Regions from separate parts of the Paenarthrobacter sp. FR1 genome, predicted to be linked through region 3. Evidence: riboswitches for the same ligand, from Rfam matches in the RefSeq annotation. Region 3 holds a riboswitch; each other region holds the start of a gene.

The links. A riboswitch is a leader RNA that binds a small molecule or an ion and turns the genes downstream of it on or off. The one in region 3 is predicted to bind glycine.
Region 1: it holds a riboswitch for glycine, as region 3 does, so the genes downstream of both, cycA (D-serine/D-alanine/glycine transporter) here and gcvP (aminomethyl-transferring glycine dehydrogenase) in region 3, are expected to answer to the same signal.
Region 2: it holds a riboswitch for glycine, as region 3 does, so the genes downstream of both, gcvP (aminomethyl-transferring glycine dehydrogenase) here and gcvP (aminomethyl-transferring glycine dehydrogenase) in region 3, are expected to answer to the same signal.

Annotation. Positions count from the first base shown of each region.
Region 1 is NZ_JBPFSF010000014.1:53,545-63,715, forward strand. It holds gene ACR30Z_RS20825 (ExeM/NucH family extracellular endonuclease) at 1-500, shown strand, start outside; gene cycA (D-serine/D-alanine/glycine transporter) at 583-2,043, opposite strand; glycine riboswitch at 2,188-2,287, opposite strand; gene ACR30Z_RS20835 (FAD/NAD(P)-binding protein) at 2,362-4,311, opposite strand; gene ACR30Z_RS20840 (prolyl oligopeptidase family serine peptidase) at 4,372-6,624, shown strand; tRNA gene ACR30Z_RS20845 (tRNA-Ser) at 6,780-6,867, shown strand; gene ACR30Z_RS20850 (MFS transporter) at 6,934-8,364, opposite strand; gene ACR30Z_RS20855 (RecQ family ATP-dependent DNA helicase) at 8,480-10,171, opposite strand, start outside.
Region 2 is NZ_JBPFSF010000005.1:371,658-381,828, reverse strand. It holds partial or broken gene ACR30Z_RS12845 (serine dehydratase beta chain) at 1-71, opposite strand, end outside; gene glyA (serine hydroxymethyltransferase) at 347-1,666, opposite strand; gene gcvH (glycine cleavage system protein GcvH) at 1,663-2,046, opposite strand; gene gcvT (glycine cleavage system aminomethyltransferase GcvT) at 2,131-3,252, opposite strand; gene gcvP (aminomethyl-transferring glycine dehydrogenase) at 3,264-6,110, opposite strand; glycine riboswitch at 6,260-6,358, opposite strand; gene ACR30Z_RS12820 (PucR family transcriptional regulator) at 6,433-7,923, opposite strand; gene ACR30Z_RS12815 (MFS transporter) at 8,089-9,471, shown strand; gene speB (agmatinase) at 9,468-10,171, shown strand, end outside.
Region 3 is NZ_JBPFSF010000015.1:1,948-12,118, forward strand. It holds gene gcvT (glycine cleavage system aminomethyltransferase GcvT) at 1-363, opposite strand, end outside; gene gcvP (aminomethyl-transferring glycine dehydrogenase) at 373-3,219, opposite strand; glycine riboswitch at 3,382-3,479, opposite strand; gene ACR30Z_RS21180 (TetR/AcrR family transcriptional regulator) at 3,572-4,111, opposite strand; gene ACR30Z_RS21185 (MFS transporter) at 4,186-5,736, shown strand; gene ACR30Z_RS21190 (sigma-70 family RNA polymerase sigma factor) at 5,807-6,622, opposite strand; gene ACR30Z_RS21195 (hypothetical protein) at 6,906-7,403, shown strand; gene ACR30Z_RS21200 (hypothetical protein) at 7,503-7,976, opposite strand; gene csrA (carbon storage regulator CsrA) at 8,157-8,396, opposite strand; gene ACR30Z_RS21210 (hypothetical protein) at 8,401-9,339, opposite strand; gene ACR30Z_RS21215 (flagellar biosynthesis protein FlhA) at 9,317-10,171, opposite strand, start outside.

The sequences.
Region 1 (10,171 bases), on a different contig from region 3:
CGAAGGACACCGGCTTGGTGGATCGCGATGCGTGGATCAAGTACCTGAGGGAACATAACCCGGTGTCACCGGACTTCGCGCGCCGCTCCGTTGCTGTAGCCAACTCCACTGCTGCCGAGGTCAAGGCCGGAGAGTCCATCACGCTGGCCGTGTCCAAGCTCAACCTGACATCGATCGGCAGCCCGGCCAACGCGTCGCTCAACGCCGTCTTCGTGGACGGCCAGGGCGCGGCCGTTGCGCTGGGCTCCGTCCCGGTCACAGCTGGTGCGGCCACGGTGAACCTCAAGGTCCCCGCGGCGGCAGCCGCCGGCACCGGCACCCTGGTGCTGACCGCCGTCGAGAGTGGAACCGTGGTGAAGACTCTGGTGAAGGTGGCCACGAGCGGTCCGAACCCGCCGCAGTGCACCCCGCCAGTCAAGCCGTCCAAGTGGTACGACATTGTGGGCTGGCTGCGGTACGCCTTCGCATGGTTGGAGTACCAAAAGTGCCTGAGGGGCTGACCATTCCCGGCTAAGGCCACATAAGCAGGGCCCTTCACGCAGCCAGCGTGAAGGGCCCTGCTTCTTGTTGTTCAGGCGTGCATTACTTGGTTGCGGGCTCCGGTTCCTGGACGCGCTCTGCGTCCCGCTGCAGCTCCGCTTGGAACGCCGCGTAGCGTGCCAGGTGGGCGGGGCGGCGGCGCAGGATGAACCAGGCAACTCCAAGAATGAGGAACCACACAGGCGTGGCCAGGAGCGCTGCGAGGGTGTCCGGCTGGGTAGTCAAGGCCCAGAGCACGAAAGCGAAGAACGCGAACACCACCCACACCATCACCACGCCACCGGGCATCTTGAACGCCGAGGATTGGTGCAGGTGCGGACGACGTTTCCGGAATGCAAGGTAGCTGGCCAGGATGATCGACCATACGAAGACGAAGCACACTGCGGACACGGTGGTCACCATGTCGAACGCCTTGCCGATGTCCGAACCGGCGTACATGAGGACGACGCCGGACAGCAGCAGGACGCAGGACAGGAACAGGGCGTTGCGGGGTACTTTGCGTCCGGAGAGGGCGCCGAACACCTTGGGCGCGTCGCCCTCCTGGGCGAGGCCGAACACCATGCGGGACGTGGAGTAAATGCCGGAGTTGGCCGAGGACATGGCCGATGTGAGCACCACCAGGTTCACCACGGTGGCCGCTGCCCCAAGACCGGCGAGCGAGAACATGGCGATGAACGGGCTGTGCCCGGCGGCGAACTGGGTCCACGGAGTGACGGACATCAGGATAATGAGGGCACCTACGTAGAACAGCAGCACCCGGATGGGAATCGAGTTGATGGCCTTGGGAAGGTTCTTCTCCGGGTCCTTGGCCTCAGCGGCGGTGGTGCCCACCAGTTCGATGCCCACGAACGCGAACACTGCGATCTGGAAGCCTGCCACGAAGCCCATGAACTCGTTGGGGAAGAAGCCGCCATGGCTCCACAGGTTGGTGAAGCTGGCCGGTCCGGCATCGGACTGGAAGCCGCTGAAGATCATGAACAGGCCAACAATGATGAGGGCCGCGATGGCCACGATCTTGATGAGCGCGAACCAGAACTCCGTCTCACCGAAAGCCTTCACGGTGGCCAGGTTGAGGAGAAGGAGGATGCCGATGGTGATCAGGCCCGGCACCCAGAGCGGCAGGGATGGCCAAAGTTCCTGGGAGTACCCGGCAATCGCGATCACGTCCGCGATGCCCGTAATGACCCAGCAGAACCAGTACGTCCAGCCGGTGAAGAAGCCGGCCCACGGCCCCAGCAGGTCGGCGGCGAAGTCGCTGAAGGACTTGTAGTTCAGGTTGCTCAGCAGCAGCTCGCCCATGGCACGCATGACGAAGAAGAGCATGAAGCCGATGATCATGTACACGAAAATGACGGACGGACCAGCCGCTGAAATGGTCTTGCCGGACCCCATGAAGAGGCCGGTACCAATAGCTCCGCCGATGGCGATGAGCTGGATGTGGCGGTTGCTGAGCTGACGCTCAAGGTGGGGTGAATCGCTGGAAGGTGGGCGCTGAATCGTCAAAGGAACTCCATCGTTCAGGCGGCACGGGGTGCCACGTTGATTCGGGTTCCTCCCCGCTCTGTACGTGGACCTGAGAGTTTCCGCAGGCGTTGGCCTGCTTGCACCTTCGGTGAGCCCGGTAGCCGGACTGCTTTCCAGAGTTGCCTCGCCGCGGCGGTACATGGGCCTGAGAGATTCCTGGGGAGGGTTTGCTCCTACGGCGCCTGACGGGATGTACCGGGCAGGACTCTCCCGCCGCAGATCAAAAGCGCGCACACCCTAGTGGGTGATGCAGCTCACACAGTAACGAAGGCTGGAGGCAGTCGCAACCCCGCGTCGCTAGCGGCCCAGAATGCTACGGGCGATCTCATCGGCATCGCGCAGCGTCCGCTGTCCGCTGGCGTACGCCGGTCCGGTGAGCGGGCGCGCCTCCGCAGCGATGGCGGTCCCCCACTGGGACGCAGACAACTGGAGGCCCAGGACGTACAAGTTCTTGGTGATGGATCCGTTCGCCGCCAATGGCCGATAAGGGTGGGGCTCCACATCCAGGCCCGTGGTCTGCATGGGTGTGCCCTCCACCCCCATCATGATCTTGGTACGCACCAGTCCGTCGGCCATGAGCTGTTCCAGCAGCGGCGAGAGGTTGATGCCCACCCTGTTGGCAGGCGACATTGCCTCCACGAGCGTCCGTGCTTCCACGGGCGCATCATGGACCCACGGCGACACCGCCCGGAACACTTTCGCGCCCCGGTCCACGCTGAACTTGGGGTCTGGTCCCACAAAACTCACGACGCCGGCACGCGCCAAGGCGGCCAACTGCTCCGACCGAAGTGCAGGCGCTCCGCTGGCCAGCCCCTCGACGAACGACTCGAACCAGCCGCGCAAACCCGCCAGCCATGATTCGTCCGTAATTCCACCGTCAGCCACCACGGATTTAAGGATTGCCCGTCCGGTGTGGAGGGCACCGATGGCCATCTTCACGGGGTCGGCCTCACCCAATGCCGATCGCCGCGCATCATCGTCCAGGTAAGCAGTGATGGCCACATCCAACTCTCGTCTGGAGGCGAATGTCCGGCCGGCGAGCGGTGCTGCCAAACCCCGGAGATTCAGTCGGCGGGAGGCAACAACGTGCTTTTCCACGAGGTCCCCCACATCGCTTTCCCACTTGGCAGTGGTGTGCGCATGGGGTTGGAGCGCGTCCTCAAGGTCTGCGAGGAACTGTTCCGGATCCTTGATTGCCGTGGGCTGGGATCGGGCCAATGTTGTGTAATAGGCCCAGAGCGCATCGCGGTGCAGCAAGGGCCACAGGTCGTGATCGAAGCCGGGCTGGATTCCCGCCGCCCGGAACCGGTCAACGGCATCTTCCGTCAGGTACCGCATGGTGATGCTGCTGGGATAGTAGCCTGCCAGCCCCGCTTTGGCCCGATACGGCGTTCCCCGGCGGGAGGCAGCGATGATCTTCGGCTCCCGGCCCGAGGCCCGGTACTCAAGCACACCGGCGCCGGGTGAACCGGCCTCGACGAACTTGCCGCCACGGCCCTCCGTCAACTGGCCCATGACGTCGAAGAAGTTCAAGCCCATGCCGCGGACCAGCACCGGCTCATTGTCCGGCACTGCCTGCCAGTCAACATCGGCCGGCGGAGCCGGCGGGAAGTAGAGCAGGCCCTGTTCGTCGGCCGCGCTCTTGAAGGACCGCTGCTCGGGATTCAGTCGGGACTCGATGTGGCCCAACGCGAGGACCACGGAGCCGACGGTGAGCCTGGCACCGTTGGCAAGTTCGACGTCGAACCCGTCTTCCTTTTCACGTTTCACGGGATGCGCAGCAACGGCGAGCGTCTTATGGAAGGTGACCTCGACGCCGTCGGGCAGCCGTTCCAGCAGCCCCTCCAACGTTTGGCGAAGATACCGCCCATACAGGGCACGGCTGGGGAAATCGTGTGACTCGAGGGTGGCAAGCTCCGCCTTTTCGGCGTCGTTGAGTCCCTCGCCATCACGACGCCGGGCCTCACGCCATTGGTCGAACGAACCGCCCGCGAGGGGTGGCGCAAGCTTCGGATCCTCAGGAATGAGGGTGGGATAGAACGATTGGGTATTCATCAGGAACAGCCGCGACTGCTCCGGTTGCCATACGTGGCCTGAACCAGCCGGGTAGGGATCTACGACATCAATGTGCAGCGTGGCGCCTTCAACGCTCTCCGCAGCCCAGTTCGCGAGCAACCGCTCGAGGACGCTGGTGCCCCGAGGGCCAGCCCCCAGCAGGGCAACACGGTTGATTTGCGATTTAGCCACGCTCAAGCCTAACTTCTGCGTGACTTGCTTACCGTGGAACAGTGTTGCTTGGATGGGGCGATGACCACCACAGAAGCTGATCAGTCGCCACTTCCCGAGAATGACACCGCGCCGGCCTCCGGCCCGCGCCACGCAGCGGATGTTGCGCCTGAGCCCACGGATGAGAACGTATGGCTTGAAGACATCCACGGCGAAGAACAGCTGGCGTGGGTCCGCGAGCAAAACGCGCGCACCGAAGACCTGCTGGAAGACGCCGAGTACCAGGCCGTCGAGGCCGGCATCCTGGAGGTCCTCGACTCCACGGACCGCATCGCCATGGTCAACAAGCGCGGTGACTTCTACTACAACTTCTGGAAGGACCAGGAACACCCCAAGGGACTCTGGCGCCGCACCACGTGGGAGAGTTACCTCACCGAGGATCCCGAATGGGACGTGCTGCTGGACATTGATGCCCTTGCCGCTGCTGAAGGCGTTGAGTGGGTGTTCCACGGTGCCGGTTTCCTCCGCCCTTCGGACGGCGAGGAGTACCGCCTTGCCATGGTTTCGCTGTCCCCCGACGGGGGCGACGCCGACCGCCACCGCGAGTTCGACGTCGAAACCCGCACCTTTGTGGAGGGCGGCTTCGACCTCCCAACTGCCAAGGGCAACGTCAGCTGGCTTGACGCCGACACCCTCCTGGTCTCCAGCACCGCGGACGGGCTTCCGGCCACCACGTCCTCTTACGCCCGGACCGGGGTGAAGCTTCGCCGCGGCCAGTCCCTTGCCGACGCTGAGCGCATCTTCGAGATCCCGGAAGACCACATGCTGGCCATGGTGGCGCACGACTCCACCCCGGGATTCGAACGGACTTTCGCCGTTGACTACATCGACTTCTACAACCGCAACACCTGGCTGCTGCGCGACGACTCGTGGGTGGCCATCGATGTCCCCACGGACGTCAACATCAGTGCCCACCGCGACTGGCTGCTGTTCCGCCCGCAGAAAGATTGGGATGTTGCCGGTGTTGGGTATCCTGCCGGGTCCTTACTTGCCGCCGACTTCGAGGCCTACCTGGCGGGGTCGCGGGAATTCGTGGTGCTGTTCGAACCTGATGCGCACACTTCACTGCAGTCCTGGAGCTGGACCAAGGACTACCTGCTGCTGAACCTCCTGCGCGACGTCTCCTCCGAGATTCGGGTATTGGATCCTGTTCGCCCCGATGCCACCGGGGCGTGGACCTCCACCGTGCTGGATGCCTGCCCTCCCCTGCACGACGTCAACGCCTATGCAGTGGACGACGAGGACGATTCCGATTCCGGGGCGGGAAACGACTTCTGGCTGGTGGCCACGGGGTTCACGACGCCGACCACGTTGACGCGGGGGACGCTCGGTGCCGCGTCGTCAGAGGCGGCACCGGCGACGGCATCCAGCGGCGTGGCGAGCCAGCACGCCGAAGTGAAGCGGTCGCCGTCGTTCTTCAACGAAGCCGACTACGAAGTCCAGCAGCACTTTGCTGTTTCCAAGGACGGGACCAAGGTTCCCTACTTCCAGGTGGCGTCCAAGGACCTGGTGCTGGACGGCCAGAACCCCACCCAGCTTTCCGGCTACGGCGGGTTCGAGGTTTCCCGCACTCCTGCGTACAGCGGAACCATCGGCCGGGCATGGTTGGAGCGGCGCACCTTGGGAGCTACGCCCGACGACGGCACAGCGTCCCATTCTCGCGGTGGCGTGTACGTTGTGGCCAACATCCGGGGCGGCGGCGAGTACGGTCCGTCATGGCATCGCGCAGCCCTTCAGGAGAACCGTCACCGTGCGTACGAGGACTTCGCCGCAGTGGCGAAGGACCTGATCTCGCGAGGGGTCACCAGCCGCCGCCGGCTGGGTTGCGTCGGCGGGTCCAACGGCGGCCTGCTGGTAGGCAACATGCTCACCCAGTACCCGGAACTGTTCGGTGCCGTGTCCTGCGGCGTGCCGCTCCTGGACATGCGCCGCTACACGAAGCTCTCCGCCGGGTACTCATGGATTGCCGAGTATGGCGATCCTGATGTCCCCGGTCAGTGGGAGTTCATCCGTACTTTCTCGCCGTACCACCTGCTTCACGACGGCGTGGAATACCCGGAAACGTTCATTTGGACCGCCACTTCGGATGACCGTGTGGGACCGGTCCAGGCCCGCAAGATGGCAGCGCGCATGCAGGCCATGGGCATTCCCAACGTGTGGTTCCACGAAGCACTGGAGGGCGGGCACGCGGGAGCCTCGGACAACCGACAGGCAGCTGCACTGCAGGCACGGAGCAACCACTTCCTATGGCGTTCACTGGCTGGAAGCAACTGACATCTTCCTCCGTGCTCCGATTCGATGGTTCCCTGCGCGGACAGCCGTGCGAACGGCCCATCCGGCAGCGAACCATCGAATTGGGCGGCTGAACGGCCGCGTTTTGCGCTGGGCCGTAGGTTCTGCGTATCCTTGGTGGGCTAGCAATAGCAATTGGAGACGTGCCAGAGCGGCCGAATGGGCTTCACTGCTAATGAAGTGTGGGGCACAACTCCACCGGGGGTTCAAATCCCCCCGTCTCCGCGAATTGGTCCCGGTTTTCGAACCGGGACCTTTTGCGTTTAACGCTCATATCCGTTGAGCCCCTGATCAGCCGCGCTTCGCTCCGCCGCTGACCTCGGAGCCGGCATGGCGGTGCAGGGTCAGGCTGTCCACAGTGCTGATCAGCATCAGGAGCGCCATGGCAATGAAGGCGCCCTTGTAAGCCCCCACTTGGTCCGCCCCGAACATGCGCGTGGTCTCGAAGAGTCGCAGGAACAAGGCGCCAACAGCGATTCCGGCTGCTGCCGCCAACTGAACGAGCGTTGCCGAGATGGCGTTGGCCGACGGGAGCTGCCCTGGGACGATGTCTGCGTATTGCACCGAGGCGTAGGCCGAGAAACCTATGGAGCGGAACGCCCCGCTGAACAACAGCAAGGCAAAAATGAATGGTTCGGGCGTCTGGGCATCGAGGAACGCGCACAAAGCGAACGTCACGGCGGACGCGAACGAGGCAAAGACAAGTACGGGCTTGAACCCACAACGCCTGATGAGCGGCGTGGTGGCGGGTTTGATCCCGATGTTGCCCACGAAGACCGCCGCCACCATGACACCGGCTTTCAGCGGGTCCCAGCCAAATCCGTCCTGGAACATCAATGGCAGCAGAAACGGTACGGAACTGATGGTCAGGCGGTAAATGAAGCCGCCGGTAGAAGTGGCCCGGAAAGTCCTTGTCCCAAAAACAGTGAGGTTGAACAGCGGGACTTTGGCCTTGCCCATCCACCAAACCGCCCCCGCCAAGGACAGCACTCCGGCAATCACCACCACCACTGCAAGTACGTTGGACGCGTGGCCGCCCAACGTTTCCAGGCCCACAACCAAAGCTCCGACTCCCAAGGTGGTCAGGAGCAGCCCAAACCAATCGAGCCGGCGCTTGCCGTCAAACTGCGTTCGCGGCACCAACCTGAGCGCTGCTATGAAAGCGGCGAGCCCAAGGGGAACATTGATGATGAAAATCCAGTGCCATGAAAGGAACGTTGTGAGGGCGCCACCCACCATGGGGGCCAGGACCGGGGCCAGAAGACCAGGCCACACCAAATAGGCCGTGGCGCGGAGGAGTTCGGACTTGGGAGTGCCCCGCAGCACCACCAGCGTGCCCACGGGAACCATCATGGCCCCACCCATGCCCTGTGCCACCCGACTGAGCGTGAGCATGGTCAGGTCGGTGCTCACTGCGCACAGCAGGGAAGCAATGGTGAACACGGAGATCGCAAGGCAAAAGATTCGGCGAGCGCCGAACCGTTCAGCAAGCCAACTACTCAGCGGAATGCCCATGGCTACCGTCACCAGGTACGCCGTCATGGTGATGTTGATGTCGGCCGGAGCCACGCTGAAATCGGACGCGATGCTGGGAATGGCGGTGGTGAGGATGGTCCCGTCCAGGAACTCCATGAAGAACGTTGCCGCCACCAAGAGGGCCAAGCGCGGCCGCCAGGTGGTTTCGTTGGCCGCTTCGACGTCGGTGTTGGGATTTGTGCTCATGGCTCCGGTCCAAGTCCTGGCAGGTAGCCTGCAGCAGGCAGCAGGCGTGTTTGCTCGATCCTATAGACGCAGCGTGGGAGCGATCACAACATGACGCTTTCCTACCAGCTTGCTGCTACCCGGCCTGGGCCAGGGCCAGCGGAAGGACGGCGCCCACCCCTGCCAGCCGCAAGGCCCGGGCGGAGATCGTCATGGTCCAACGGCTGTCGATGAGGTCGTCGACCAACAACACTGGCTGGCCGCCGATCCCGGCGAGGGCTTGGGCAAGTTCCGGTCCCACAACAAGCCTGTCCCAGACGCCAGCGAGCCGGTACGCGCTGTTTCCTCCGCGGCCGCCGGTGGGCCCACCATGCTGGTGCTGCAGCTGACCCAAGTAAGGCATCCGCCCAATGCCGGCTATTCCCTGGGCCAAGGAATCGACCAACAGTGGCTTGCTCCTGGAAGGAACACTGACAACAGCCGCCGGACGGCCAACTCCGCTCCACGGCGTTCCGCCCTCGGCCCCTGACCATTCACGCAGCACCTGGACGCAGGCCTGAAGCATTGCAGGATCAACGGAGCGGTCCGGTGCACCCGCGGCGAACAACTCGCGGAGGGCACCGCCCCAGCCCAAGTCGGTGAGCCTGGCCAGGACCCGCCCTTCCGAGACACTTTCGTTTGGCTTGATCTTGCCCTTGACCGCAACTCCCAGCCGGTCCATGCCGCTGGGCCATTGAAGGCGCGGTTCCGCCGCGATGCCGGCACGCCGGAGGGTCTGGCCCGCAGCGTCGGCTGCCGAGGCTGCCACGTCCACGGGGAACCATCGGCCGGCGCAGTTGTCGCAGCGCCCACAGGCGGCTGCTGTCTCGTCATCCAGCACCGAAGTGATGTATTCCATGCGGCAGCCAGCCGTGTCTTGGTAGATCACCATGGAGTCCTGCTCGTCCACCCGCGCTTCGGCGATGCGCGCGTAGCGCTCCGCGTCGTAGCTCCATGGCTGCCCGGTGGAGCGCCAACCTCCGCCAACGCGTTCTACAGCTCCGTCAACGGCGAGGACCTTGAGCAGGAGTTCCAAGGGCGTGCGGCGAAGATCCACCCTGGCTTCCAAAGCGACTGTGGACAATGCCGAACCCGCATCACCGAGGGCACCCAGGACGGCATCGGCTTTCTCGGCGGAGGGCATGGATGCGGTGGCGAAGTACTGCCAGATTTCGCGGTCCTCGGAGCCTGGCAGCAGCAGAACGTCTGCGTTGGCTGCTCCACGGCCTGCGCGGCCAACCTGCTGGTAGTAGGCAACCGGCGACGACGGGGCACCGAGGTGGATAACAAAGCCCAGGTCCGGTTTGTCGAATCCCATCCCCAGGGCCGAGGTAGCCACCAGGGCCTTTACTTGGTTGTCCTTGAGAAGTTGTTCGGCGCGTTCCCGATCCGCGGGGTCCGTTCGTCCTGTGTAGGACAGGACGTTGTGGCCGGCTTCAGCCAGCAGCCTGGCTGTGTCCTCGGCCGCGGAGACAGTGAGGGTGTAAATGATTCCGCTGCCAGGCATGTCCGCGAGGTGTGTCAACAGCCACCCGAGCCGGTCCCGGGAGTCTGGCAGGGTCAGGACGCCCAGCCGCAGGGACTCGCGTCCCAACGCTCCACGAATGGTCAGCACTCCGGCGCCGAGTTGTTCCTCGATGTCGTGGACCACCCGGGAATTGGCGGTAGCTGTGGTGGCAAGGACAGGAACCGGCTCCGGCAACTGGGCAATAAGGTCGGCGATGCGCCGGTAGTCAGGCCGGAAGTCGTGTCCCCAGTCCGAGATGCAGTGGGCCTCGTCAATAACAAG
Region 2 (10,171 bases), on a different contig from region 3:
ATCGGCCCCACAGTATGCGAACTCGACGGACCAATACCCACGGAGAACAGATCGAAAACGCCAACAGCCATAGCTGGGATCCCTTTCAGGGAAGAGTGAAACAAAGACAAAGAATGTGGGGGCCGGGCCAATCCCGAGCCAAGGCGGCCCGGCCCCCGGAGGTCCCAGTGCGGACCTCCAACCCGGTCTTTATGTGGGCGCCCGTTCCCAAGCGACCGCCCACCCGGGAGATCAATGTGCCTACGCCGTGGAGCGCCTCGGCCGGAACAGGGGTTCGCTGCGAAACATGCCGTTCGCACGGCGCACTCCGCAGCGAGCCCCCGAATCGGTCAGCGCAACCTAGCGACTAGCCCAGGTTTGCCGTGCCCGGGTACAACGGGTGCGCGGCAGCGAGTGCTTCAACGCGGTGACGCAGCCCGGAAAGGTCCGCTTCGGCGTCGGCAATCAAAGCCTCGGCGATGATGTCCGCAACCTCACGGAAGGCCGCTTCACCGAAGCCTCGCGTAGCCAGCGCGGGCGTGCCGATCCGCAGGCCGGAAGTGACCATGGGCGGGCGCGGGTCGAAGGGTACGGCGTTGCGGTTGACGGTGATGTCGATCGCGGCGAGGCGGTCCTCGGCCTGCTGGCCATCGAGTTCGCAGTTGCGCAGATCCACCAGGACCAGGTGCACGTCCGTTCCACCGGAAACCACCGAGATGCCCTTCGCAGCGACGTCGGGCTGGATCAGGCGTTCGGCCAGGATGCGGGAACCGGCCAGGACGCGTTCCTGGCGCTCACGGAACTCCTCAGAGGCAGCGATCTTGAACGCGACAGCCTTGCCCGCGATCACGTGCTCCAGAGGTCCGCCCTGCTGGCCCGGGAACACGGCCGAGTTGATCTTCTTGGCGATGTCGGCGTCGTTGGAGAGGATGATGCCGCCACGCGGACCGGCCAGCGTCTTGTGCGTCGTGGACGTGGTGACGTGCGCGTGCGGGACCGGCGAAGGGTGCAGGCCAGCGGCCACCAGGCCGGCGAAGTGGGCCATGTCCACCATGAGGTAGGCGCCCACGGAGTCAGCGATCCGGCGGAACTCAGCGAAGTCCAGCTGCCGCGCATACGCGGACCAGCCGGCCACGATCAGTGCCGGTTTGTGCTCCTGGGCCAGGCGCTCCACCTCCACCATGTCCACGGTATGGGTGTCCTCGCGAACCCCGTACGGGACCACGTTGTAGAGCTTGCCGGAGAAGTTGATCCGCATCCCGTGCGTCAGGTGGCCGCCGTGGGCGAGGTTCAGGCCCATGATGGTGTCGCCCGGCTTGATCAGCGCGTGCATCACCGAGGCGTTCGCCTGCGCACCGGAGTGCGGCTGGACGTTCGCGTACTCGGCGCCAAACAATGCCTTGATGCGGTCAATGGCCAGCTGCTCAATGACGTCGACGTGCTCGCAGCCGCCGTAGTAGCGCTTGCCCGGGTAGCCCTCGGCGTACTTGTTGGTCAGCACCGAACCCTGCGCCTGCATGACAGCCACGGCAGTGTGGTTCTCGGATGCGATCATTTCCAGGCCGTCGCGCTGGCGGCCCAGTTCGTCGTCGATCTTTGCGGCGATCTCGGGGTCCAGCTCGGAGAGTTGGGCGTCCAACGACGCCGACACAACCTGCTGGTACTCGGTTACCGACACGGGGTTCACAGTTCGCCTCCGTTCGCTGCTGCGTATTCTTCGGCCGACATGAGGGGCCCTTCTTCGGTGGCGGCGACCTTGAACAGCCAGCCCTGGCCGTAGGGGTCGTTGTTGATCAGGGCGGGATCTCCGACAACGGCGTCGTTGATCTCGGTCACCTCACCCGTCACAGGCGAGTACAGATCGGACACGGACTTGGTGGACTCCACCTCGCCACAGGTCTCGCCCGCAGTGACTGTGGAACCAACCTCGGGCAGGTCCACGTACACGATGTCACCCAAAGCGTCAGCGGCGACGGCGGAGATCCCGATCCCCACAGGCCCGTCCCCGTCAGCGGCAACCCATTCGTGCTCGGCCGAGTATTTCAATTCAGCTACTACCTTGCTCATTCCAATTCCTTCTCTCTCTTCGAGTTTTTGTACAGCTGATGCCCTCAAAAGGGCCTCATAAGGGCGTTATGTGTACGAAAACTCTCATTTTTGGCGCTTGTAGAACGGCAGCGGCACCACTTCGAATGGCTCTGCCTTGCCGCGGAGGTCGACGTCCACGAAGGACCCGGGTTCGGAATGCTCGACGTCGACATACGCCAACGCCACCGGGTAACCCAGCGTCGGGCTTGGTTGGCCCGAGGTCACCTCACCGATGAGGGAACCGTCCTTGAGGACTGAGTAGTGGGCGCGGGCGGCTCGGCGACCGGTGCCCTTGAGGCCTACGAGCTTCTGGCCGATGGTGGTTCCGACGCCGGCAGCCTTGATCGCGGCGAGTGCTTCCTTGCCAACAAAGTCGCTTTCCTTGGCCAGGGAAACTACCGGGCCAAGACCTGCGGCGTAGGCGTTCACGTGGCGGGAGAGTTCGTTGCCGTAGAGGGGCATTCCGGCTTCGAGGCGCAAGGAGTCCCGGGCGGCAAGGCCGGCGGGGATGAGTCCGTGGCCTTCGCCTGCTTCCAGGAGCGCTTCCCACAGACCGGGGGCGTCAACGTTCGGGATGTAGATCTCGAACCCGTCTTCTCCGGTGTACCCGGTGCGGGCCAAGAGCAGGTCCTCGCCGTTGATGGATACCTCAACTGCTGCGTAGTACTTCAGCTCCGTCACCAAGGAGTGCTGCTCACCAGGCACCAGTTTCAGCAGAATCGCCTCGGCGTTCGGGCCCTGCACGGCGATCAGCGAGGTGTCCGCCGAAGCGTCCTGAACCACGACGTCGAAACCGGCTGCCCGCTCCGCCAGCGCCGCTGCGACCACCTTGGCGTTGCCCGCATTGGGGACCACCAGGAAGTTATCGTCAGCGCGACGGTACGTAATGAGGTCGTCGATGATGCCGCCGTCGACGTTGCAGATCAGCGAATATTTGGCCTTGCCCACCGCAATCGCGGACAACTTGCCCGCCAAGGCGTAGTCCAGGAACGCTGCGGCCTCGGGACCGGTGACCCAGACTTCGCCCATGTGGGAGAGGTCGAAGAGGCCGGCTGCGTTGCGGACCGCGTGGTGCTCGGCGAGTTCGGACTCGTATTTGAGGGGCATCTGCCAGCCGCCGAAGTCCGTGAAGGAAGCGCCGGCCTTTTTGTGTTGCTCGTACAGAGCGGTGTAGTTCTCAGACATGTCAGGAGTCCTTAGTTTTCGAAGTCCGTGAGGGGCGGGCAGGAGCACACGAGGTTGCGGTCCCCCGCGGCACCGTCAATGCGGCCAACCGGCGGGAAGTACTTGTCCTGCTTGAGGTGGTGGACCGGGAAGGCGGCCTGCTCACGCGGGTAGTCGCGGTCCCAGGCGGAATTTACGACGGCGGCAGCCGTGTGCGGCGCGTTGCGCAGCGGCGACTTTTCAACAGTGAAATCGCCGGTGGCCACCTGCTCGATTTCGGCACGGATGGTGATCATGGCTTCAATGAAGCGATCGATCTCTGCCAGGTCCTCGGATTCGGTGGGTTCCACCATCAAGGTGCCTGCCACCGGGAAAGCCAGGGTGGGCGCGTGGAAGCCGAAGTCGATGAGGCGCTTGGCCACATCCTCGGCCGTGACACCCGTACGGGCTGTCAGCTCGCGGAGGTCCAGGATGCACTCGTGGGCAACAAGCCCGCCTTCGCCCGTGTACAGGATGGGGAAGTGCTCATCCAGCCGGGAAGCCACGTAGTTGGCGGCCAGCAGCGCGGACTTGGTTGCCTCGGTGAGCCCCTGGCCGCCCATGAGCTTCACGTACGCCCAGGAGATCGGAAGAACCCCGGCGGAACCGTAGCGGGAGGCCGAAATCGCGACGCCGCCTTCGGCAGATTCACTGTTCGCGTCACCGGGCATGAACGGGGCCAGGTGTGCCTTGGCTGCAACCGGACCAACGCCCGGACCGCCACCGCCGTGCGGGATGCAGAAAGTCTTGTGCAGGTTCAAGTGCGAGACATCGCCGCCGAACTTGCCCGGCTGGGCCAAGCCCACCAGCGCATTGAGGTTGGCGCCATCAACGTACACCTGGCCACCGGCTGCGTGGACCGCATCGCAGACTTCGCGGACGTCGGCGTCGTACACACCGTGCGTGGACGGGTAGGTGATCATGATGCAGGACAGGACGTCCTTGTTGGCCTCAATTTTGGCCTTCAGGTCATCGTGGTCGATCGTGCCATCGGACGCCGTCGCCACTACGACGACCTTCATGCCGGCCAACACGGCCGAGGCTGCGTTGGTGCCGTGAGCCGAGGCAGGGATGAGGCAGACGTTGCGCTGGTCATCGCCGTTGGACAGGTGGTAGCCGCGGATGGCCAGCAGGCCTGCGAGCTCACCCTGCGAACCGGCGTTCGGCTGGATGGACACCTGGTCGTAGCCGGTGATCTCAGTGAGGTCGGCTTCCAGGTCTTCGATCAGTTCGCGCCAACCCGCCGTCTGGTGGTCCGGAGCGAACGGGTGGATCGAGGCGAACTCCGGCCAGGAAATGGCTTCCATCTCCGCGGTGGCGTTCAGCTTCATGGTGCAGGAACCCAAGGGGATCATGGTGCGGTCCAGAGCGAGGTCCCGGTCGGACAGCTTGCGGATATAGCGCAACAGCTGCGTCTCGGAACGGTGCGTGTTGAACACCGGGTGCTGCAGGAAATCAGAGGTGCGGACTACGTCTGCGGGCAGCTCGAACCCGGAGGCGTCCCCCACCGGGCCGGCACCAAAGGCGACGGCCACCGAGGACAGGACCTCCGGCGTCGTGGTTTCATCAACCGAAACCCCCACGGTGTCGGCGTCGATGATCCGCAGGTTGATGCCGCGGGCTTCGGCGGCGGCGATGACCTTGTCTGCTTTGCCGGGGACGCGGACGGTGAGGGTGCCGAAGAAGGAATCTGAGACGAGCTCGCGACCAGCCTTCTGCAGCGCAGTGGCAAGGGTGCGGGCGTGGCCGTGGACGGTTTCGGCGATCGCCTTCAGGCCTTCAGGGCCGTGGTAGACCGCGTACATCGAAGCCACGATGGCGAGCAAGGCCTGGGCCGTGCAGATATTGGACGTGGCCTTTTCACGGCGGATGTGCTGCTCGCGGGTCTGCAGCGCGAGGCGGTAGGCGGGGACGCCGGCGTTGTCCTTGGAGACTCCGACGATGCGGCCCGGGAGCGTCCGCTCCATGCCTTCACGGACGGCCATGTAGGCCGCGTGCGGACCACCGAAGAACAGCGGAACACCGAAGCGCTGCGCAGTTCCGACGGCGATGTCTGCACCTTGTTCGCCCGGGGGCGTGATGAGGGTGAGCGCCAGCAAATCGGCGGCCACGGTGACCAGTGCGCCGCGTTCCTTCGCGTCGGAAATGACGCCGGAGTGGTCGAAAACCCGACCCGAAGCACCGGGCTGCTGGAGGACGACTCCGTTGATGTCGCCGTCGGGCAGACCGGCGGAGAGGTCCGCGACCTCCACCTCGAAGCCCAGCGCCTCAGCGCGGCCCTTCACGATGGCGATGGTCTGCGGAAGGAGGTCGGCGTCCAGGACAGTCTTGCCATCCTTGGCCGTCTTGTTCTTGTTGGCCCGGCGCATCAACAGCACGGCCTCGGCCACGGCGGTGGCTTCATCCAGCAGGGAAGCGTTGGCAACGGGCAGTCCCGTGAGGTCCTGCACCATGGTCTGGAAGTTCAGGAGCGCTTCAAGGCGACCTTGGGAAATTTCAGGCTGGTACGGCGTGTAGGCGGTGTACCAGGCCGGAGCTTCGAGGATATTGCGGCGGATGACCGGGGGCGTGACGGTGTCGTAGTAGCCCTGGCCGATCATCTGAACCGCGGTCTTGTTTTTGGAAGCAAGCTTGCGCAACTCGGCGAGGACCTGCACCTCGGTGAGGGCGTCCTGCAGCTTCAGGGCGGTGTCCTGGCGGATGGAATCGGGGACGGCGACGTCTACCAGGCCGTCGACAGAGTCGTAGCCGATGGCCTTGAGCATGGTGTCAACGTCGGCCTGGCGGCGGGCGCCGATGTGCCGGTCCGCGAAGGCGGTGGGGGTTGATTGAACAGTCAAGAGGAACTCCATGATTCAGGCGCCCAATGAGCGCCACGATGATGTGGGGTTCCTCCCCGCTCTGTATTGGACCTGAGAGATTCCGCAGGGATGGTTGCCTGCTTGCACCGTCGGTGAGCCCGGTTGCCCGGACTGCTTTCCAGAGTTGCCTAACCGCGGCGGTACATGGGCCTGAGAGATTCCTGGGGAGGATTTGCTCCTACGGCGCCTGACTGGATGTACCGGCAGGACTCTCCCGCCGCAGATCAAAAGCGTTGCATCACGTCAGTGACACGCTTCACACCATAGCGTGGGGTTTCGCAAAAGTGCAAGCAAGCGGCCCCTACCCGTGCATGGCCTCGTGGATCTGCAGCGCGAACCAGAGTTGCGCCACCGTGGAGGTTTCGCCCATGTCCAGGCCTGTCAGCTCACCAATTTTTCGGATCCGGTAGATGATGGTTTGCCGGTGCGCGAACAGCGCTGAAGCTGTCTTCTGCCACGATCGCTGCGAGTCCAAATACGTCCTCAAAGTGACAATGAGATCGCCATCCTGCCTCTGTTCATAATCGAAAATCGGCCCCAGCAACCGCCGGACCAGAGCCGTTCCTTCCTCGAAACCCGTCAAGCCCAACCATGAGGGCCCCTCCGCATACCGGGCGACGTCCAGCTTGTTCGCGCGGGCCGAACCGAGGGCCCAGAGGGATTCCTGCAGGGCACGCTGGATGTTGGCCACCGCAGCGGGGGCACTGATGCCCAGGGTGGCACTCCCGCCACAGTGGGCCAGGACGTCGTCGTCAACGTCGGCCGGGACCACCACGTGCAGCCGGGTATTCCGCATCAAGGTGACAGAGGCAACCCCGTGCCGCCACAGCTCGATATGCACCCCGGCCAGCCTGTCGCCGTCGTCCGCTTGAATCGAGGCGACCAGAAACCCAGCTGCCGGGACCCCGAAGGCCGCCAACCTGCTTTCCATCTCAGCCGCTCCCAGACGGCCGTCGAAGGCCTGAAGCAAGAACTCGCCCGCGGCCCGGTGCCGGCCTTCCAGCGACAGGACGATGCGCGAGAGCTGCAGTCCCAGCACGGTTGCGGCGTGCAGAAGTACGACGGCGTCCGGGTGCGGTTCGCTGTTGGGCAGCACCACCAAGAGCGCATTGGCATGGGTGGGAATGTCCATGGTCAGCACATGCCTGCCCCGGATTCGGTGCCACTGGAAGTTCTTCCCGGCAGGGGTCACCTGCCCCGACGACGGCGCCCAGGCATCAGCGAGGAACTCCGGGAGTGCCTTCCCATCGGGGTGCCAGGGATGGAGGCAGCGGCGATCCACGACGAACAGGTCCGCGTCCAACTCGGTCGCCAGCCGCTGAACGAGGCTCTGCCAATGGTCCTCGGAGGCACCTGCGGTGCGGAGCAGATCATAGACGCGCGCCGTCTGCCGGAGCCGACGCGACTCTTCGAGCAGCGAGGACTCCGCAACCGACCTGGCGATGGCGATGAACGGCAAGGGATACGGAATATTGACCAGGGGCAAGGGGAGCCGATCGCACGCCGCCAGGAATTCCGCGGTCAGGGTCGGCGCGTGCATCTTCTCTCCGATGGCCAGGGCGCTGGCACCGCTGTCCATCAGGGCCTCCGCGAGCGCCACTTGCCCGTCTGCGTCGGCGGGAATCGAGAGACCATTGGTCATCATGAGTTCGCCGCCCGTGACCCACTCCCAGAGCCGGGGCAGGTCCGAGGTGTGAGCCCAGGTGATGCGGTTATCCATTCCTGCCGAGCCGGCCAGGATTGTCAGGCCCAGCTGCGGTTCGGCGACGAGTTCAGCGACGGTGATTGCCATTGCTACGGCTACCCTTCTCATGCATTTGGCAGTTTTTAGACACTTGTCTAAGCACCCCCGCCATTTGTAGTCAATGTACTTCTATCCTCCGTGACCTGCATCACCAAGACTTCAATTACATACTTCCCCTGCTCAACGATGAGCACTCACGAGAGAGGGTTTGCAATGAGCGCAACCAGCAACCTCATTGATGACGCCCCACTAACCACGTTCCACAAGAAGCTGACATTCTTCGCTTCCGGCGGGCCCTTCATAGACGGCTACGCCTTGTCGATCATTGGTATCGCACTGATCACCATGATTCCCGGCCTGGACATGACGCCTGCAGAGATCGGCTTGGTAGGTGCGGCAAGCCTTGTCGGCATTTTCTTCGGGGGCGGCGTCTTCGGTTGGCTCACCGACAAGATCGGCCGACACAAGATGTACATTGCCGACCTGATCGCCTTGGCACTGTTCTCCGTGCTGAACGGCTTCGCCACCGAGATTTGGCAAGTAGTCCTCTGTCGGTTCTTCCTGGGGATGGCCATTGGCGCCGACTACCCCATCGCCACGTCCCTCTTGGCAGAGTTCCTGCCCAAAAAGCACCGCGGGCGCCTTCTCGGAGCGACGTTTGTTGTCTGGGCGGTCGGCGCGGCCGTCGCGTACGCCGTCGGATATCTGCTCCGCGACACGGGACCCGATGCCTGGCGCTGGATGGTCGCCAGCCCCGCGATCTTCGCCGTTATTACGTTGCTCTTCCGGTTGGGGACTCCCGAGTCCCCACGTTGGCTGCTCTCGCGCGGACGGCGCGAGGAGGCCGAAGCTGTCATCAAGAAGGTCTACGGACAGCAGTATGGGCTGGCTGATATCGCTTCCGACAGCGAGGGACCGGCGAAGCAGGGCAGGTTCCTGGATATCTTCCGGGGCCAATACTGGAAACGCACGCTGTTCGTCTCCATCTTCTGGACTGCGCAGGTCATCCCCCTGTTCGCCGTGTACACCTTTGCTCCGGACCTCCTGCACTCAATGGGTTTGACCGGCGATGCCAACCTCTACGGAGGATCGTTCCTGATTTCCATGTTGTTCGTGGTGGGTGGCATTCCCGGGCTCTGGCTCGTTGAAAAGATCGGGCGACGCAAGTTGCTTCTTTCGAGCTTCGGGGTCATCGTGGTGGCCCTGGCCATCCCGGCTTTCATTCCCGACGTCCAAGCCGCGCCTCTCTTCATCGCCCTGGCTATCTTCGCTCTGGCCTCTGGCGCCTCCAGTTTCCTCGAAGTTGTCTACCCCAACGAGCTCTTCCCCACAGAGGTTCGCGCAACGGCAGTGGGCTTCGGCACCGCGGTCAGCCGAATTGGATCGGCCGCCAGCACGTACTTGATGCCCGTCGCAATCGTGAGCTTCGGCGCTGCAGGTTCGCTGCTCATCGGCGCCGGAATCTCGTTGGTGGGTTTGGTGGCTACTTTCCTGCTCGCACCCGAAACGGCCAACAAGTCCCTCTCAGAACTCACCTCCCAAAAGAAGCCGGCAACCCCGGAGCCCAACAAAGTAACCGAAGGATCCCTGTCATGACCACTCACCAGCCCATTGGCCCCGTCGATGCCACCAAGGTTCCCCGCTACGCCGGATTGGGAACGTTTGCGAGGCTGCCGCAGATTGATCGCGTCCCCGACTACGACATTGCCGTAGTCGGCGTACCGTTCGACGGCGGAACCTCCTACCGCCCAGGGGCCCGGTTTGGTCCGGCCGCAGTTCGCGAAGCCTCCCGCCTCCTGCGCCCTGGTTACCACCCGGAGTTGGATGTAGAGCCAGTCAACGAAGTCCAGGTCGTGGATGCCGGCGACATCGCCTGCACTCCCTATGACATCACCCGGGCAATCCGCGAGATCGAAGAACAAGCCCGCCCCCTGATCAGCACAGACAAGAAGCTGATCTCCATCGGCGGCGACCACACCATCGCGCTCCCCATGTTGCAGGCTCTCAACAAAGTGCACGGTCCAGTAGCACTGCTCCACTTTGATGCCCACCTGGACACCTGGGACACGTACTTCGACCAGCCAGTCACGCACGGAACCATCTTCCGGAGGGCCTTCGAGGAGGGCCTGCTGATCGAAGACAAATCCATGCACGTCGGGATCCGCGGGCCGGTTTACGATCGGAACGACTTCCTCCGGGACCACGAGTTCGGTTTCCAGATCATTCGTTGCTCCGACCTAGACGTCATCGGCGTCCCGGCGGCCATCGACCAAGTCAAGCAGCGGCTGGGTGACAC
Region 3 (10,171 bases):
CACAACTTTCGCGTTGCCGGCGTTCGGCACCACCAGGAACTTTTCCGGACCGCGCCGGTAGGTGATGAGGTCGTCGATGATGCCGCCGTCTTCCTGGCAGATCAGCGAGTACTTGGCTTTGCCCTCGGCCATGGCGGAGATCTTGCCCACCAGGGCGTAGTCGAGGAACGCGGCGGCCTCGGGACCGGTGACCCAAACTTCGCCCATGTGGGAGAGATCGAACAAGCCTGCGGACCTGCGGACTGCATGGTGCTCGGCCAGCTCGGAGGAGTACTTGAGCGGCATCTGCCAGCCACCGAAGTCGGTGAAGGACGCGCCGAGCTTCTTGTGCTCTTCGTAGAGAGCGGTGTAGTTCTCAGTCATGGCCAGTCCTTAGTTTTCGAAGTCTTCGATCGGCGGGCACGAGCAGACCAGGTTGCGGTCTCCTGCTGCGCCGTCGATGCGGCCGACGGGCGGGAAGTACTTGTCCTGCTTGAGGTGGTGGACCGGGAAGGCGGCCTGCTCGCGCGGGTAAGCGCGGTCCCAATCAGAAGTTACGACGGCGGCAGCCGTGTGGGGTGCCTTGCGCAGCGGCGAGTTCTCCACGGCGAAGTCGCCGTGGGCCACCTGGTCGATTTCCTTGCGGATGGTGATCATGGCTTCGATGAAGCGATCAATCTCCACGAGGTCTTCGGACTCGGTGGGCTCAACCATCAGCGTGCCGGCTACCGGGAAGGCCAGGGTGGGAGCGTGGAAGCCGAAGTCGATGAGGCGCTTAGCCACGTCTTCGGCGGTGACGCCGGTCTTTGCGGTCAGTTCACGGAGGTCCAGGATGCACTCGTGGGCTACGAGGCCACCTTCACCTGTGTAGAGCACCGGGAAGTGGTCGTTGAGGCGGGAAGCGATGTAGTTGGCGGCCAGCAGCGCGGACTTGGTGGCTTCGGTGAGGCCCTGGCCGCCCATGAGCTTTACGTAGGCCCAGGAGATCGGGAGGACACCGGCGGAACCGAATCGTGATGCCGAGATCGGGACGTCGTTGCCTTCGGTCCAGGATGCTGCGTCACCGGGCATGAACGGCGCGAGGTGCGCCTTGGCTGCGACCGGGCCAACGCCGGGTCCGCCGCCACCGTGCGGGATGCAGAAGGTTTTGTGCAGGTTCAGGTGCGATACGTCGCCGCCGAACTTGCCCGGCTGGGCCAGGCCCACGAGCGCGTTGAGGTTGGCGCCGTCGATGTAGACCTGGCCGCCGGCCTCGTGGATGGCATCGCAGACTTCGCGGACGTCGGCGTCGTAGACACCGTGCGTGGACGGGTAGGTGATCATGATGGCCGATAGGGCGTCGCGGTGGGCTTCGATCTTGTTCTTGAGGTCAACATGGTCGATGGTGCCATCGGGAGCTGTGGCCACCACCACGACCTTCATCCCGGCCAGCACAGCCGAGGCTGCGTTGGTGCCGTGCGCGGAGGCGGGGATGAGGCAGACGTTGCGCTGGTCGTCGCCGTTGGAGAGGTGGTAGCCGCGGATGGCCAGCAGGCCCGCGAGCTCGCCCTGGGAACCGGCGTTGGGCTGGATGGAGACTTGGTCGTAGCCCGTGATTTCGGTCAGCTGGGCTTCGAGGTCGCTGATGAGCTCACGCCAGCCCTCGGTCTGGGAATCCGGAGCGAACGGGTGGATGGAGGCGAACTCCGGCCAGGAAATGGCTTCCATCTCGGCAGTGGCGTTGAGCTTCATGGTGCAGGAACCGAGCGGGATCATGGTGCGGTCCAGCGCGAGGTCGCGGTCAGAGAGCTTGCGGATGTAGCGCAGGAGCTGGGTTTCGGAGCGGTGGGTGTTGAATACCGGGTGCTGCATGAACTCGCTGGTGCGCTCAACGGAACCTTCGAGTGCAAAGCCCTCAGCGGCTTCGGTGACCGAAGCGCCAAACACGCCCGCGACGTCGGCCACAACCGCCGCCGTCGTCGTCTCGTCTACAGAGATGCCCACCAAATCAGCGTCGACGCCACGCAGGTTGATGCCCTTGGCCTCGGCGGCGGCGACGATCTCTGCTGCCTTGCCCGGGACGCGGACGGTGATGGTGTCGAAGAACGAACCGTGGAGGACCTCGACGCCGGCAGCCTTCAGGGACGCTGCGAGCGTGCGGGCGTGGCTGTGGGCGGTCTCGGCGATCGCTTTCAGGCCTTCGGGGCCGTGGTAGACGGCGTACATCGAAGCGACGATGGCCAGCAGCGCCTGCGCGGTGCAGATGTTGGACGTGGCCTTTTCGCGGCGGATGTGCTGTTCGCGGGTCTGCAACGCCAAGCGGTAGGCGGGGACACCGGCGTCGTCCTTGGAAACGCCCACCAAGCGGCCCGGCATGGAACGCTCGAGGCCCTTCTGGACGGCCATGTAGGCGGCGTGCGGGCCGCCGAAGAACAGCGGAACACCCAGGCGCTGGGCGGAACCCACAGCGATGTCGGCGCCCTGCTCACCAGGAGGGGTGATGAGCGTCAGGGAAAGGAGGTCGGCGGCAACGGTGACCAGGGCACCGCGTTCCTTAGCTTCGGCAATGACGGCGGAGTGGTCGAAGACGCGGCCGGAAACACCGGGCTGCTGGAGGACGACGCCGTTGATGGCACCTTCCGGAAGGCCAGCGGAAAGATCGGCAACCTCAACCTCGAAGCCGAGAGCCTCGGCGCGCCCCTTCACGATGGCGATGGTCTGCGGCAGGCAGTCTGCGTCGAGCACAGTCTTGCCGTCCTGCACGGCCTTGTTCTTGTTGGCGCGGCGCATCATGAGGACGGCTTCGGCCACGGCGGTTGCTTCGTCCAGCAGGGAGGCGTTGGCGATCGGCAGGCCAACGAGGTCCTGCACCATGGTCTGGAAGTTCAGGAGTGCTTCAAGGCGGCCCTGCGAGATTTCGGGCTGGTACGGGGTGTAAGCGGTGTACCAGGCCGGGGATTCAAGGATGTTGCGGCGGATGACCGGCGGGGTGACGGTGTCGTAGTAGCCCTGGCCGATCATCTGGACGGCCGTCTTGTTCTTGGAGGCGAGCTTGCGCAGCTCGGCAAGGACCTCAACTTCGCTCAGCGCGTTCTGCAAGGTGAGGGCGACGTCCTGGCGGATGTCGTTCGGAACGGCGGTGTCGACCAGCGAATCGACGGTGTCGTAGCCGACGGACTTGAGCATGGTCTCAATGTCGGCCTGGCGGCGGGCGCCGATATGCCGATCGACGAAGGTGGTGGAGGCAGAACTAACCGTCACGAAGGAACTCCAATACTTGGGCGGCGTTGGGTACGCCACAGTGGCTCGGGTTCCTCCCCGCTCTGTATTGGACCTGAGAGTTTCCGCGCGTTGTTTGAACAAACACGCTTGCACCGTCGGTGAGCACAACGTCCTGGGACGTCTGCTGCTTTCCAGAGTTGCCTCGCCGCGGCGGTGCGTGGGCCTGAGAGATTCCTGGGGAGGGTTTGCTCCTACGGCGCCTGCATCACGTGCTTGCAGGACTCTCCCGCCGCAGATCAAAGGCATGTTCAGTTGTACGCGGCCCCGATCAGGGCAGGCCACAAGGGTTAATTGTCCTACGCGGCGGGCGCCGCCGCAAATGGATGTCCCGCTACTTCCGCAGGCGGTCCAAGACTCCCAGCAGGATCTCGACGTCGGCCTCCCGCCCGGCGTTGCCGTCTCCCTGACCGCCCTCAAACATTGCGTTGAAATACAGGCCGTCGCCCATGTAACTGACGGCCTTCGCGACTTCCGGGCCAACGTCCTCCGCCAGGACGTCCAGCCACTGTTGCTGGATGCCGGCGAACCTGCGCCTGGTCTCTTCATGGGCTACCTCGGCCAGGCGGGTGGCGGCTACGAAAGCGCGGTCCATGGGAGTACCGGCCCATAGCGAGGAGCGGATGAAGTATGCGGCTGAACCGTCCGGCGCAGCCTTCATCTGTTCGATGTCTTCCTTTGCCAACAGATCCAGGCGCTCCAACAGGGCGCCGATCAGGGCTTCCTTGTTGGGGAAGTGGTAGAGCAGCCCACCCTTGGACACCCCTGCCCGCTTGGCGACGGCGTCAAGCGTGGCGGCGCGCTCCCCTACCTCGATAAGGAGGGCTTCGTAGGCATCCAGGACGGCGTCCCGGGCAACTGGTTTTCGTGGCATGTGTACATCATTCCCTAAAGGCTTGCTGGGGGACCTATTTGAAACTATACCGTCTGGACGGTACAGTAAGAACCATGTTCTCGCCGTCCTCAACCCAAGCACCCCGTTCCGCTCAGCCCACCAAGGGCCCGGCAGCACCGTGGCGCGACTGGACGGCCCTTGCACTCCTGATGTTCCCGGTGCTGCTGGTGGCCGTCGACAACACCGCGCTCACGTTCGCCCTGCCGGAAATTGCCCGCTCCCTGGACGTAGGTGGCGTGCAGCTTCTGTGGATCGTCGACGCTTATCCGCTGGTGCTGGCCGCACTCCTCGTCTCCATGGGCAACCTCGGCGACAGGGTAGGACGACGACGGCTGCTCCTGATCGGCAGCACCGGCTTCGCGGCGGTTTCGGCTGCTACGGCGTTCGCGCCTTCCGCTGAATGGCTCATAGCCGGCCGCGCCGCCCTTGGCGTCTTCGGCGCAATGCTGATGCCGTCCACGTTGTCCCTGATCCGGAACATCTTCACCGATCCCAACCGGCGCCGGCTCGCGATCGCAGTCTGGGCTGCCGGCTTCTCCGGAGGCGCTGCCTTGGGCCCGATCTTCGGCGGTTGGCTGGTGGAACACTTCTGGTGGGGCGCCGTCTTCCTGGTGGCAACCTTCCTCCTGCTGCCGCTCCTCGCCTTTGGCCGGGTCCTGATTCCGGAGTCCAAGGACGCCAACCCGGGCCGCGTGGATGTGCCGAGCATTGCCCTGTCGGTGTTCACCATGGCGCCGTTCGTCTACGGCATCAAGGAATTCGCCGTCCACGGATTCGGGGCATCCGCCGCAGCCTTCATGCTCTTCGGATTGGTGATGGGTGTCCTCTTCGTCCGTCGGCAGCAGAGGATCGACAACCCCATGCTGGACGTCAGCCTGTTCAAGAACAAGGTCTTCAGCACGGCAATCGTAGCCAACGTGCTGTCCCTGTTCTCCATGACGGGCTTCATCTACTTCTTCGCACAGCACCTGCAACTGGTGGAGGGGCAGTCCCCCATGGAGGCAGGTATCGCCATGATTCCGGCACTCTTGGCAACAGTGATCGCAGGTCTGCTGGTGGTGCCGTTGGTCAAGCGCGTGCGGCCAGGATTCGTCGTGGCCGGCGGACTGACGCTGAGCGCCGTGGGGTACCTGATTGCCGTCGTGGGCGACCACGGCAGCGGCCCGGTCTTCCTGCTGTCAGCCCTGACGGTACTGGCCGTGGGTGTGGGTGCAGCGGAGACCATCTCCAACGACCTCATCCTTGCATCCGTTCCGGCAGCCAAGTCCGGCGCGGCATCGGCCATCTCCGAGACCGGCTACGAGCTGGGTTCACTGCTGGGAACGGCCGTGCTGGGCTCCATCCTCACCGCGTCCTACCAGCACAACCTCATCATTCCGGACGGCGTCTCCACCGAAGCCGCAGGGAAGTCCGGGGAAACACTGGCAGGCGCTGTTGATGCAGCCTCCGCGCTCCCGGCTCCTTTGTCGGAAGCACTCACCGCCGCCGCCCGGGTCGCTTTCGAATCCGGCGTCCACATCACTGCGGCGATTGGGCTGGTCCTGATGGCTGGAGCGGCAGTGCTTGCCGCCGTCGTACTCCGGCGTGTGCCGAAGGCGCAGTAGTACTGGTGCCAAAAACCGAAAGGCCGGGTCGCTCAGCGGCCCGGCCTTCCTTTGCCTGGACGGCGCTGTTCTAGACGGCGCTGTTGAGCGAAGTGCCCAGGCCCAGGCCGCGGGTGATCCCTCCGGTGGTCGCCGTGGCCAGCGCGGAAAGATAATCATTCCGACGCCGCGCGGTGATCCTCGATTCAGGTTCGAAGACCTGATCCGGCGTGTCGGCGTAGTGGGCGGCCAGGCCGTCGCGCATGAGTCGGATTCCCTCGGCCCGCTGCTGCGACACTGCGGCATGGGTGGAACCCAGCTCCTCGGCGAGCTCCTTAACGGACCGCCCAGCCAGGTAGATCTCCTGGATCACGAAGCGCATCTTTTCAGGCAAGGCCTCGACGGCGGCCCGAAGGTACTTGATGCGCTCGTCGGCCAGGACGGAGTGTTCCGGCGATTCAGCAGTCGACGCCACAGTGTCCACCACAACCTCGTCGAGCGAGGTCAGGGTCCGTGCAGCATCGGCCATGGCTGCCTCGACGTAACTGCGCTCGACGCCCAGGGCCGAGGCCATCTCGGCAACGCTCGGTCCCCGTCCCAGCACACCCGTTAAGGTCTCCTGGATAGCCAAAGTTTCCTTGATTCGTTTGCGCGCTGAGCGGGTGGCCCAATCGCCGGCCCGCATTTCGTCCGCGAACGCCCCTACGATCCGCCGGCGGGCAAACGCGCCGAACGGAACACCCAGGTCCGGGTCGAAGGAATCAGCTGACGTAATGAGCGCCACGGAGCCAACAGAAGCAAAATCGTCGCGCGACAAATGCGAGGCGCGCGCGCAGAGGTCAGAGACCAAGTAACCAACGAGCGGAAGGTGCTGCAACACCAGCTCGTTGCGCTGTTCGCGATTCAAAAGTGAGTCCCCCCATGAGACCGGATTATTGAGTTGCAAGGACCTGGGATGCGTAGTTCCGAAAGGACGCTTAGAGACCAATCGCAGCGACGTTATGGGACTTCATTCAGGTATGTGTTCAGTGAACATACCACCTGAAATCGACTCTGCGTGTACGCTCAACTGAAGTAAACATAAACCCTGCCAAATCGTGATTTTGGCGGGCCATAAAACGAATTGGGGAACCGTGGGGGCGGACGAGCTATCGGCAACGCTGTGGCGCGAGCGAAGGCAACTTGATTTCTTGCTTTTCCTGCTCGAAACGCAGCTCCTGCATCTCCGGGCAGGCAACTGGCACCGGCTGAACTTCACTGCGGCCGAGCTCGAAAAAGTCCTCGAAAATCTCCGGTTTGAGTCCTTGGCACGCGGAGTCGAAGCCTCGGCCCTTGCCTCCGAATGGAAAGCTCCGGACCGCTTGACGCTTCCAGCCCTCATTTCGATCGCACCGCCCGGCATGTGGCCCGAACTTCTCGAGGATCACCGACGCGGAATGACTGCATTGCTGGGGGAGATTGACCACGCCGTTGCGGCCAATGTCTCGCTGCTGCAGGGGCCTTTGGGCTCCGGTACGGTCTCCCAGAGTCCGCAGCTCGACGCTGGTCCTGACCTGGCTGGCTCCGATGGTTTTGGTGGTTCTGACGATCTGGCGCTCCTGGCTCGAGATGCGAATGTCCACCGCGCGATCGCTGCGGTACAGGGTGCCACCCTGCCGACGCTCCGGGACTTCCTGGGGCTGGGCTAGCTTCCGGGCCATCCCCCTCTCACATCCCGCCCCCTTCTGCCGGACGCTCTCTCACATCCCGCCCCCTTCTGCCGGACGCTCTCTCACATCCCACTGCCTTCAGCCGGCACCGGCTCGGAATAGAACGTAGGCTGCAAGGAACAACACGGCGGCTCCAACGATGAGGTCAGTCCAGGTGGCCAGCGCTTCCTTGGCGTTCTTATTCTTCTTGGGTACGTGCATGATGCCCGCGATGAGAAGGAAGGCGCCGCCGGCAAGCCCCGAGGGAAGCGCCCAACCCGGTACCAGTGCGAGAAGACCCGCGAGCCCCATACCCACGTTGGCCATACCTAGTTCCCGGGTCAGTTGCTTTTCCTGGACCGTCGGGATGGGGGCACCGAGGATCGCAGCGGTCGGCCCCTTGCCCGAGACCTGCGCTACGCCCGCAACAACCAGCCGTGTGCCGACACCCCAAAACACCCACCATTTGCCGAATACCAAGACAGGATCGCCGCCATTGATGGCGAGTTCGAAGCTGGCGGCGACGATGGGCAACGCGACCGTTTGTGCGATGACCAGAATGAAGTAGCCCATGGACTCCAGCCCCTTCGACTTCCGCCTGAAAGCCCCAGAATAGCGAGTACGTTAATGCCAGTCGACGGGACGTGAAAGAGCGACCACCAAAAGGCGACAGGACGTGAAAGAGCGACCACCAAAAGGCGACGGGACGTGAGCGAGCGTCCACCAAAAGGGGGCGGGACGTGAGAGAGGGTGCTAGGCGGAGGGAGCAGGGGGACGGAGGGCGGCCAGGAGCTCTTCGGCGTCGGGGCCGGCCTGGGTTGCGGCAAGGTTGGCTGCGGCTATCGCTTCCACTACCTCGCTCCGTTGGATGGACACACCACGGGGCGCTTCGATTCCGATCCGAACACCGTCGCCACGCCCTTCCATGACGGTAATGACAATGTCATCGCCAATCATGATCTTCTCGCCCGGCTTACGCGTCAGTACCAACATGCTTTCAATGTACCTTTCCGAAGGCCGGCGCGGTGGCCGGATTGCCGTCGACCCAGCCAACGGGAATGCCGAGTCCATCAATCGTCTCCGGACTTGCTGTTTCTGACGCACCAATGACGGCGAGCGCGCTCACTGCCGCAGACTCCCCCGCCAGTAAGCCTTGGAGGGCCTGCACCCAAATCCTGGTGTCCTCGTGCTTGTGCCGGGCGTCCGCGACGATCCAGAGCTGGTCGGCGGCGAGGCTCGCGATGTGGGCGGCCGTCGCCGGGACGTCGCGCGGCCGTCCGAGCCCGAAGGCCACCACCACGGTCTGTCCGGTCAGCACCGCCTGGGCGCGAGCCGCCGTCGCGCCTTGCCTGCCCTGCACGTGGAGGTGACCGAAGGCGCTGAGCCCGCCGGCGGTGCGTACGTCCGAGCCACCTGCAGCGATGGACATCGCCAAGGCGGGTCCGAGGGCGTCGTCCCCGAGGCCCAAGAGCATGATGAGGTTTCCGTCGCCCGTCATCGGGGCAGGGACCGGAACGGGGACAGCGGCCGACGGCGGCAACGTCACCTGAAGGGGCACGGGTGGCGCCGGCGAAGCTGGCTGGAGTTCCTTGCCCAGCTGTTCCAGCAGGCCTGCGAAGTCCGGCGAGGCCGTGGATACCGGCGCGGGGGCGGGCTTGTGGAACTCGAGTTCGGCTGCGTCGGCGCGTTCCAGCAGGGCTGCCATAGCCGGACCATGCAGCTCGTGAACAGGGCCGGCCGGAGTAACCGGAGCAGCGACCGCAACCTCTGCAACCTCCACCGTCGCCTCGAACCTGGCAGCTGCGAACAAGCCCACAATGCCCGGGTTGGTGACTTTCTCGGCTGCAATGATCCGCGCCCCTGGCCCGTACTGCTGCAGGGCTTTTTCCTTGATGGCTTCCAGCGACGCGCCGCTAAGCTTGTAGCGCTTCTGCATAACGGACCACCCCCACCGTCTCGATGCGGATGTTGGCGGACGTCACTTCGCGGTACGACAAGACGGGAACACCGCCGTCGGGAGCGGCCACGAGGCGGCGGATGGCTGGACGCAAGGCCGGCGCGCACACCAGCACAGCTTCCCGTCCCGCGGCGGCAGCGCCGTCGACCGCGGACTTCAGCGAGGTGAGGACGCCGTCGAGCTTCGCCTGACCCATGACAATTTGTGTGCCGCCTTCGGCCGGGCGCATGTCCTCCAGCATGGACTGTTCCAGCAGGGGGTCGATCATGACCACGTTGAGCGCTGCGCCATCGAGGTACTTGTTCGCCAGCACCGGCCCGAGGGAGTGCCGTGCAGACTCGATGAGCGCCTCAGGATCGGTGGAGACCTTGGCCCGCAACGCCAGTGCCTCGTATATCCGTGGGAGATCGTTGATGGGAACCTGCTCCTCCAGGAGACCCTGCAACACGCGCTGGATCTCGGCCAAGGACAGCAGGCTTGGCGTGAGTTCCTCCACGGCGGACGGACTCTGCTTACGGACCCCTTCGGTGAGCACGCGGACGTCCTCACGGGTCAGGAGCCGCGCCGCGTTGGCCGAGATGATCGAGGACAGGTGCGTCACCAATACGGACACCCGATCGATCACGGTGGCGCCGGTCATTTCCGCACTGTGCCGCATCTCCGTGGGAACCCACTTGCCGGACAGCCCGAAGACGGGTTCCACGGTTGCGGTTCCGGGCAAGGCATCCAGGAACTCGCCCAGGGCGAGGAGCTTGCCCGACGGCGCCACTCCCCTTCCAGCCTCGACGCCGGCGATGCGGATGGCGTACGT